DNA from 3 places in the Clostridium sp. TJA038 genome. Region 3 is predicted to be linked to each of the others. Evidence: riboswitches for the same ligand, from Rfam matches in the RefSeq annotation. Region 3 holds a riboswitch; each other region holds the start of a gene.
What was found. A riboswitch is a leader RNA that binds a small molecule or an ion and turns the genes downstream of it on or off. The one in region 3 is predicted to bind lysine.
Positions count from the first base shown of each region.

Region 1 (3,189 bases), on a different contig from region 3:
GTTGAAGCTTTCTTTACTTTAAGTGAAAAACATAAACTTTTAGCAGAAGCTTCTGGTGCTGTAACTTTAGCTGCTTCATCTAAGATAGATTTTAAAGGTAAAAATGTAGTTTCTATAATAAGTGGTGGTAACATAGATATGGTTACAATAACTTCTTTAATAAATAGTGCCTTAGTATCTAAAGGAAGACTTTTTGCATTTAGCTTAGAAGTTCCTCATAAACCAGGACAAATACTAAAAATTGCTAAAGTTCTTGCAGATATAAATGCAAATATAGTAAAACTTGAACAAGATCATTTCAAAGCAACAGATGCTCTTAAAAATATGGTTGTAGAAATAGCTTTAGAAACAAATGGTCATTCTCATATAGAAGAAATAAAAAAAGCTTTAATAGATAAAGGATATATAATAAAACAAATATATTAAAATAAAAAGAGGTACTTTTTAGTACCTCTTTTTTAGTAAACTAAAACTTCTTCTTCCTCTTCTAAAGTTTCTTCTTTATTGATAGGTTCTACACTTAAATCAACTTTATCTAAAGGAACTATTTTAGTTTTATGTTTTATTTTATAGTAAGCAAATAATCCAAAGAATAAAGGTAAGCCAATATATGATGATATTAAACCACCCCAGTCTACTCCGTTTCTTACATCTAAGTATGCATAGCCTTGACCTAAAACTATAACGCCACATAAAATTAAAGCTATTATAGGTCCTAGCGGGAATAATTTAGCTTTATAAACTAATTTATTTAAATCTTTTCCTTGTGCTACATAGGCTTTTCTAAATCTATAATGACATATTGCAATGCCAAGCCATGCTATAAAGCCTGATAAACCTGATGCTGCAACAAGCCATACATAAACTGTATTTTCAGCATAAATTCCAGTTAAGAAACATAAACTTGCTATTATTGTTGTTACTATAATAGCATTAACAGGAACTCCTCTAGAATTTGTTTTTTCAAAAATTTTAGGAGCCATTTTATTTTTAGCCATGGCATAAAGCATTCTGCTTGAAGCATACATTCCTGAATTACCTGCTGATAAAACAGAAGTAAGTATTATAGCATTCATAATAGAAGCTGCACCAGCTAAACCTAATTTCTCAAATACTATTGTAAATGCACTTGTTTCTACACCAGCTTGAGCATTTGGAACTAAAGCTCCAATTACCAAAATTGTTCCTAAATAAAATAATAATATTCTCCAAAAGATTGTATTAACTGCTTTAGGTACATTTTTTTCAGGGTCTTCACTCTCTCCAGCTGCAACTCCAACTAATTCTGTTCCTTGAAATGAAAATCCAGCTATTAGAAAAATCATAAAAATTGATTTTGCTCCTCCTATAAATGGTCCACCATTTTCATAAAAGTTTTTAAAACCAACTTTTTCTCCACCTAATATTCCAAAAATCATAAGTACACCTACAATTAAGAATATTATAACAGTAGCTACTTTTACAGCAGCAAACCAAAATTCAGATTCTCCATAAGCTTTAGCAGATAATAAATTAAGAGTTAATATAATTACTAAGAATAATGCACTCCAAACTATTGCTGGAACATTAGGAAACCAAAACTTCATTAATAAAGAACCTGCAACCATTTCGGCGGCTATTGTTATAGCCCAGTTATACCAGTAATTCCATCCTAAGGCAAATCCTAAGGCAGGGTCAACAAATTTTGTTGCATAGGCTCCAAAAGAACCCGTCTCTGGCATATAAGTTGCCATTTCTCCTAAGCTTGTACATAAAAAATATACCATGATTCCAATAATTCCATAAGCTACAAAGGCTCCACCAACACCAGCTTGATGAAGAGTATCTCCCATTGCTAAGAAAATTCCTGTTCCTATAGCACCTCCCATGGCAATCATACTAAGATGTCTTGACTTTAAACCTCTTTTTAGATTAGTATTTTGTTCTTGACTCATTTTTAGTCCTCCTTATGGTTTTAATAATTAAGCCATAAGTGATAACTAAGTTTTCGCTAACAAAAGAAACCCTTAAGCGTGTTTCATGCTTAAGGGTTCGTAAAGTTATATACAATACTCTTCTTTCATGATAGCACACCACAAAATAAATTGTGACAGTGTTACATATATTATATGTAACCCCAACCTATTAGAATTAAAGCATTTTCTAAAGGTTTCGGCGAATCATCCTTTCACTTTGCTTCAACGTGCTTACCTCTGCAAAGATACTTTTAATCATCGCGCCTCTATCTCAGTTATTCACTTTCTATTAACAATTATGACATTAAATTTCCAATTAGTCAATATTTTTTTAACAATAAGCTATAAAATTTAAAAAACTAGTCTTTAATTATTGACTTTAAATATGTGTTATAGTAATATGTACTCATACAGAAAACACTTGTATTTTTATAAAATACAAAAGAGGGGGCTATTATGAAAAACTTATCACTAATAAAAAGAATTATTTTTGCCATAGTTTTAGGAATAATTATAGGAATTACTTGTTCCTATATTAATTTAGATATACCAATTAGAATACTTATGACCTTTAACTCTATTTTTGGAAATTTACTTAGCTTTTTAATTCCACTTATAATTGTTGGATTTATAGTACCTGGTATAGCATCCTTAGGGAGTAAATCAGGTAAGGGGCTTTTTATAACAACTTTAATATCTTATTTATCAAACTTTTTAGTTGGACTTATTGCTTTTTTAGTTGGGAAGCTATTACTTCCTATGTTTATAATAAGTGCTTCATTAGATACTAATACTTCAAGCATTAAACCTTACTTTTCAATAGATATTCCACCAATGTTTAGTGTTATGTCAGCTTTAGTTTTTGCATTTTTATTAGGTATAGGAATATCAAGAATAAAAAATAGTTATCTTTTAAAAGTATCAGAGGAATTTAACCATGTTATTTCATTAGTTATAAAAAATCTATTAATACCTTTAGTACCTATTTATATTCTTTCAATTTTTTCAAAACTAAGTTATAGTGGTGAAATATTTACTACACTAAAATCTTTTGGTCTTGTATATTTAGTTTTATTTTCAATACAAGGAATATATTTATTTACTCAATATTTATTAGCAGGTACTTTAAAAAGAAAAAATCCAATTAAGTTAATTAAAAATATGTTTCCAGCATACATGGCAGCTTTAGGAACTCAGTCTTCAGCTGCTACAATACCAGTTACTTTAAGTTGTG
Region 1 is NZ_JBZEFA010000001.1:1,034,499-1,037,687, reverse strand. It holds gene ilvA (threonine ammonia-lyase) at 1-426, shown strand, start outside; gene AC4FQV_RS04830 (amino acid permease) at 459-1,934, opposite strand; lysine riboswitch at 2,058-2,232, opposite strand; gene AC4FQV_RS04825 (dicarboxylate/amino acid:cation symporter) at 2,412-3,189, shown strand, end outside.
Region 1: another riboswitch for lysine. It lies ahead of AC4FQV_RS04830 (amino acid permease); the one in region 3 lies ahead of lysA (diaminopimelate decarboxylase).

Region 2 (3,189 bases), on a different contig from region 3:
AGACCTTAAAGTTTTAAAAGAAAATGGTTATGATGTTTATGATGTAGCGGATAAATTAGCAAATTCTTTCTTTAAGCAGATTTTTGAAGATGGATTTTTTCATGGAGACCCTCATCCTGGTAATTTATTTATAAAAGAAGGAAAGATTTGTTATATAGATTTTGGATTAGTTGGAACATTAGAATCAAATTTAAAAAATTGGTTAAACAAGGCAATGATAGCTATGGTTTTAAATGATATAGATACCTTAGTTGATTTTGTAAATATAATAGGCATAAAAAAAGGAAAAGTAGATTATTCAGTACTATATGATGACTTGAAAAATATAGTAGCTAAATATATAAATGCTTCTTTAAAGTCAATAAAAATATCTGATGTTCTTAAGGAAATATTTGAAATTGCAGAAAGAAACAATATACAGTTTCCAAAGGAGTTAGTAACTTTAGTTAGGTCAACAGTTATATTAGAGGGAGTTATAGCTAAAATAGACCCTGATTTAGAAATAATGGAATGTATATATCCTTATGTTAGAGAAAAAAACAAAGAAGAAATTTTAAAAAGTTTAACTAAAGATAAATTAATGGCTGATGCATATAAATTTGTTTCAAAAAGTATTGAAGTACCAGATAAATTTTCAGAGCTTGTAGACAGTTTAACTAAGGGAAGGGCTAAGTTACAACTTCAGATGAAGGATGTAGAAAAGCCTTTAGCTGATTTAAATAAAATGGTCAATAGAATAGCTTTTGCCTTAATAGTTGGTTGTATGATAATTGGTTCTTCTTTAGTTGTAAATGCAAAAATAGGACCTACTTTTCAAGGAGTTCCTATTTTAGGATTAATAGGTTTTATAGTAGCTGGAGTTTTTGGATTTTGGTTATTAGTATCTATAATAAGATCTGGATTTTTTTAATAAAAAGAGACTTTTTTTAATAAATAGTTAATAAACTTATTAAATGCTTGAAAGAATTAAGGTTATATTGTATAAATGTATACAAATATAACAAGTTAAAAGTGAATTATTTAATGAAGATGTAGAGGTGCGAGAATCAAGATTACTAAAATGGAGTTTAAGTGATGTTGAAGTTTTAGGAAAGGGATTATCGCCGAAGTTTTTAGCTGATACTTTAAAGCTAAATGCTGGGTTTGTATAGAATATATACAAAACTGTCACATAAAAATGTGGAGAGCTATCATCTTAGGGAATTAAACAAACAAAAATTTATTTGAAAAAGTAATTTTATTGAACGTTGAGACCTTAGGTTGATTAAGCCTAAGGTCTTTTTTTATAAATTCTATGATAAAAATAAGGGAAAGCCTCTATAAATTAATTCACTTTATAATTTAAAGGAGGATTTTTTATGAAAAACAAAACTAGATTTAAAGTTTTTCTAGCGGTTTTTGTCATGACAATGCTATGTTCAACTTTAGTTTTTGCTTCTGAGGAAGTAGCAGCAGCAAATTCAGCTAAATTTGGAATGTGGACAATATTACCACCTATAGTATCAATTGTTCTAGCATTTTTAACTAAGAATGTTGTTGTCTCGTTGTTTATAGGAACAATAACAGGATGTATAATGCTTCAATTAAATGGAACTAATATACTTGGTGCCTTAGTTCAAGGATTTATTGATTTTACTTACAGGGCTTTAAATTCCTTAGCAGACCCTTGGAATGCAGGAATAATACTTCAAGTTTTAGTTATTGGAGGAGTTATTCATTTAGTAGCTAAAATGGGAGGTGCAAAGGCTATAGCAGAGGCTTTAGCAAGAAAGGCTAAAACAGTTAAAAGTGCTCAACTTACTACTTGGCTTTTAGGATTAGCAGTTTTCTTTGATGATTATGCAAACTCTTTAATAGTAGGACCTATAATGAGACCAGTTACAGATAAATTAGGAGTTTCAAGAGAAAAATTAGCCTTTGTAATAGATGCAACAGCAGCACCTATTGCAGGATTAGCAATAATATCAACTTGGATAGGATTAGAAGTTGGACTAATAGGAGATTCATTAAAAACAGTTGGAATAGAGACTGATGGTTTTGGAGTTTTTTTAGAAACTATACCTTATAGATTTTATAATATATTAATTTTAGCTTTTGTTGTTATATCGGCTATAACTTTAAGAGAATTTGGACCTATGCTTAAAGCAGAGAGAAGGGCTAGAAGAGGAGAAGTTTCACCAAAGGTTACAGAGGTATCTTCAGAAAGTGAAGATTTAGAACCTATAAAAGGAATTAAGTTAAGCATATGGAATGCAATAATTCCTATTGGAGTTTTAATTATTTCCTCCTTAGTAGGATTTTATTATAGTGGATGGATAACTGTAATGGGAGGAGAAGATTTAGCAATTATAGAGATAATGAATAATTCACCTTTTAGCTTTGCTAGCATACAAGCAGCTTTCTCTAATGCTGATGCATCTATAGTTTTATTCCAATCAGCTTTATTAGCAACTATAGTAGCACTTTTAATGGGAGTTGGTAAAAAAATATTTACAATATCAGAAGGTATTGGTATTTGGATTGAAGGCATGAAAGGTCTTTTAATAACAGGAGTAATTCTTATTTTAGCTTGGTCTTTAAGTTCTGTAATTAAGGAATTAGGAACTGCATCCTATTTAGTAGGTGTTTTATCTGATGCTATTCCAGGATTTTTATTACCATCTATTATATTTATACTAGGTTCTATAATAGCTTTTGCTACGGGAACAGCTTATGGAACTATGGGGATTTTAATGCCTCTTGCAATACCTTTAGCTTTTGCAATAAATCCAGAGTGGAATTTTGTTATTGTAAGCACTTCAGCAGTTTTAACTGGAGCTATTTTTGGAGATCATTGTTCTCCAATTTCAGATACTACAATACTTTCTTCTACAGGTGCAGGGTGTGACCATATAGAACACGTTAGAACACAGATATGGTATTCTGTTTTTGTAGGAATTGTAACTGTTGTATTTGGTTATATTCCAGCTGGATTAGGGTTAAGTATTTTCATAATACTTCCATTATCTTTAGTAGCATTATTTGTACTAACTATGATATTTGGTAAAAAGGTAGATGAAAGAGTAGTTAGTAGATAAATTTAAAAATAATAAGGAATAAAATCTTATTAAGATTTTATTCCTTATTTTTGTTTTATAAAAGTTTATTATATAAAAAATTATTAACTTTTTTTTTCTTCTTCTTTCTTTT
Region 2 is NZ_JBZEFA010000005.1:67,200-70,388, forward strand. It holds gene AC4FQV_RS09345 (ABC1 kinase family protein) at 1-910, shown strand, start outside; lysine riboswitch at 1,025-1,198, shown strand; gene AC4FQV_RS09350 (Na+/H+ antiporter NhaC family protein) at 1,359-3,077, shown strand; gene AC4FQV_RS09355 (FUSC family protein) at 3,161-3,189, opposite strand, start outside.
Region 2: another riboswitch for lysine. It lies ahead of AC4FQV_RS09350 (Na+/H+ antiporter NhaC family protein); the one in region 3 lies ahead of lysA (diaminopimelate decarboxylase).

Region 3 (3,189 bases):
TACTATTTCTTTCATTTTATACTCCTTGTTCCGAATATTAGTCTTTAGAATAATTTAATTAAAATAAAATTATCCTTCAATAATTTTAGAATTTTTTACCTTTAGTAATCTTAAAGTATCAAATATAAGTATATCATAAATTACCATAAGTTTGTAAACTTTAATTCATAGTTTTACCCTTAAGTTTCATAAATATTTTAGTATTATTTTATCAATTTATTATGTCTTTTTTGTGTCTTTAAAATTTAAATATTTAAATCTTTAAGAAATAATTTTTTAAAAAACTTAACTATTAAATAAAATCCTAAAAATAAAATTCTTATTTTCTTATACTTCCCTTTTATTATATACTTTAATTCTCTTTTATTTAATAAAAAAAGTTGTATAGTTATTTCTATACAACTTTAAAAAATTAAAAACATTCATTTTTAAGCAAATCTTCATAAGTTTCTCTTTTGCACATAAGCTTTGATAACCCTTGATTTACACTTACAACTGCCGCTTTAGGAATTTTGTTATAGTTATTTGCCATAGAGTACCCATAAGCACCAGTAGACATAATTGCTAATATATCTCCCGTTTCCATTTTAGGCATTTCTATTGAATTTAAAAGCACATCTCCTGACTCACAACATTTTCCCGCTACAGTAACTACTTCCTTATAATTATTAAAAACTCTATTAGCTATTAAGGAATCATAATTTGCACTATATAAAGCGGGTCTTATATTATCACTCATTCCCCCATCTACACTTACATATTTTCTTATGCTAGGAATTTCTTTAATAGCTCCTACAGTATAAAGTGTTATTCCAGCATTTCCAACTATACTTCTTCCTGGCTCAACTGTAAGTATAGGAAGCTTCATATTTAATTCTTCACAAACCTCATCAGCTTTATTTATTATTGATAAACAATATTCTTCTATTTCTTTTGGAGTATCCTCATCAGTATAATATATACCAAAGCCACCACCTAAATCTAATTCTTCTATTTCATAGCCTAAATTTTCTTTTATGCTTTTTATAAGCTTTAACATAATTTCCGTAGCATCTTCATAAGGCTCTAAATCAAATATTTGAGAACCTATATGACAATGTAATCCCTTAAGGTCTATATACTCTAAAGCTAAGGCTTTTTTAATAACTTCATAAACAGTATTTCCAAGTACGGGAAATCCAAATTTAGAATCTATTTGACCTGTTTTTATATAGTCATGAGTATGAGCTTCTATACCTGGAGTTATTCTTAAATAAACTTTTTGAATAATACCATAATCTCTTGCTATAGAATTTAAAAGTTCTAACTCATGTATATTATCCACTATAAATCTTCCAATTTTCAATCTTACTCCTAAATCTATTTCATAATCTGATTTATTATTACCATGAAAATATATTCTTTCCATAGGAAAACCTGCTCTATATGCAGTATATAATTCTCCTCCAGAAACAACATCTAAATATAAATTTTCCTCTTTAACTAAGTTGCACATAGCCATATTTATAAAAGCTTTCCCTGCATAAGTAACTCTATTTCCTCTTTCATTACACTTCATAGCTTTATAATATCTTCTACAATTATCTCTTATTAATTCTTCATCAATAACATATAAAGGAGTTCCATACTCTTTAGCTAAAGCTTTAGCTTTTATCCCTCCAATATATAATTCATTTTCTTCTACCTTCATTGTTCCAAATAATCTCATATTTTTCCCTCCACAAATTTCTAGTTGTAGAGTATAAAAGTATGCAAAGCTATCGATTTTATAAAAATAAAAACAGCAAAGGAACACCCTTGCTGCTTTAATCGCAACTTAGCGTACCTTGTAGCACTCCACTTTTTTCAAAGTGACAGTTATATGCATATTATACATATACCCAGAAAATTTGATTACCATCTCATTTTCTTCGGCCATAATTCCTTTCACTATACATAAACGTTTGTCAACTGCTTATAGCTACTCTTAATTACAGCACCTCTACTTTGGTCCTATTTTAAACTTATTTATTTTTATTATATTAATTATTGTTTATAATCTTACTAAAAACTTTTAAATAATGCAATAGTATAAATTAAAATTATCAATAAAAAATTTATACCTTACAACTATTTCCTTCACATCTAAAGGCTTTAGTTCCTTCATATCCTATTTCTTTTAATACCTTTTTAACTACTCTTTTGCCTATACTATCCTCATTTAATTCACAAAGAGCATCTTCTATATTATACCAAGCCACTCCTTCTACTTCTTCAGATTTTTTTATTTCTCCAGTTTCATAATAAGCTAAATATGTTAACATAAGTAATTCTTTTCCTTTTACAAAATCACTACCTAAGTATTTTATATCTTTAACAGTTATTCCTGTTTCTTCTTTAACTTCTCTATATACAGTTTCTTCTGCAGTCTCATCAACTCCTACATAACCTGAGATAAGCACCTTAGAATTTTCATAAATATAACTTTGTTTTAAAAGAAGTATTTCATCCTCCTTTATAACAGCAACCACAACACAAGGCTTAGGCAAATCAAAAAACATCATATTATGTTTACTACAATAAGGCACATTTCCTTCATCCCAACTATCTTTAAGCTCTAATTTTTCACCGCATAATGGACAATATTTAAATTTCATAATCACTCTCTTTAGTAAAGCAAATATATTACCTTCTATAATATATTTTAAAAATTTATCTAACCTTATATATGTTAAATTAAAATATATTTCCCTTATGTAAATTTAAAAACCTAATTTAATATGATTTATAAATTTTCTCTATTTTAACTAAGAATAGTAATATAGATTACGCTAACTAAAGTTCACCACCTTTCATATTCTAAAATACTTCTATTATTTTATATGAACATAAATTTGAAAATTAAAATTGATTTTCTAAATAAAATTTTATTAAATATAATTATAAAATTATTTCTATAGGCTTAAGTAATTCTATCTCCTCTTCAGTAACTTTACAATTATAACAAAAAATATCTACACCTTCATTTTTAGCTAATCTTAAAGCTTCTGAAAATTTAGGGTCTTTTTCATCATTTGGAGAAAAATTAATCACCTTCTCTAATTGTATTAAAAAAAGAACTCCTGCACTCATACCTAATTTCTTTACTTCTATAAGCTCTAATAAATGCTTTCTCCCTCTTTCAGTAGGTGAATCTGGAAATTTAGTTTC
Region 3 is NZ_JBZEFA010000003.1:248,217-251,405, forward strand. It holds gene AC4FQV_RS08165 (DUF3006 domain-containing protein) at 1-15, opposite strand, end outside; gene lysA (diaminopimelate decarboxylase) at 413-1,708, opposite strand; lysine riboswitch at 1,822-1,992, opposite strand; gene AC4FQV_RS08175 (NAD(+) diphosphatase) at 2,097-2,636, opposite strand; gene sfsA (DNA/RNA nuclease SfsA) at 2,920-3,189, opposite strand, start outside.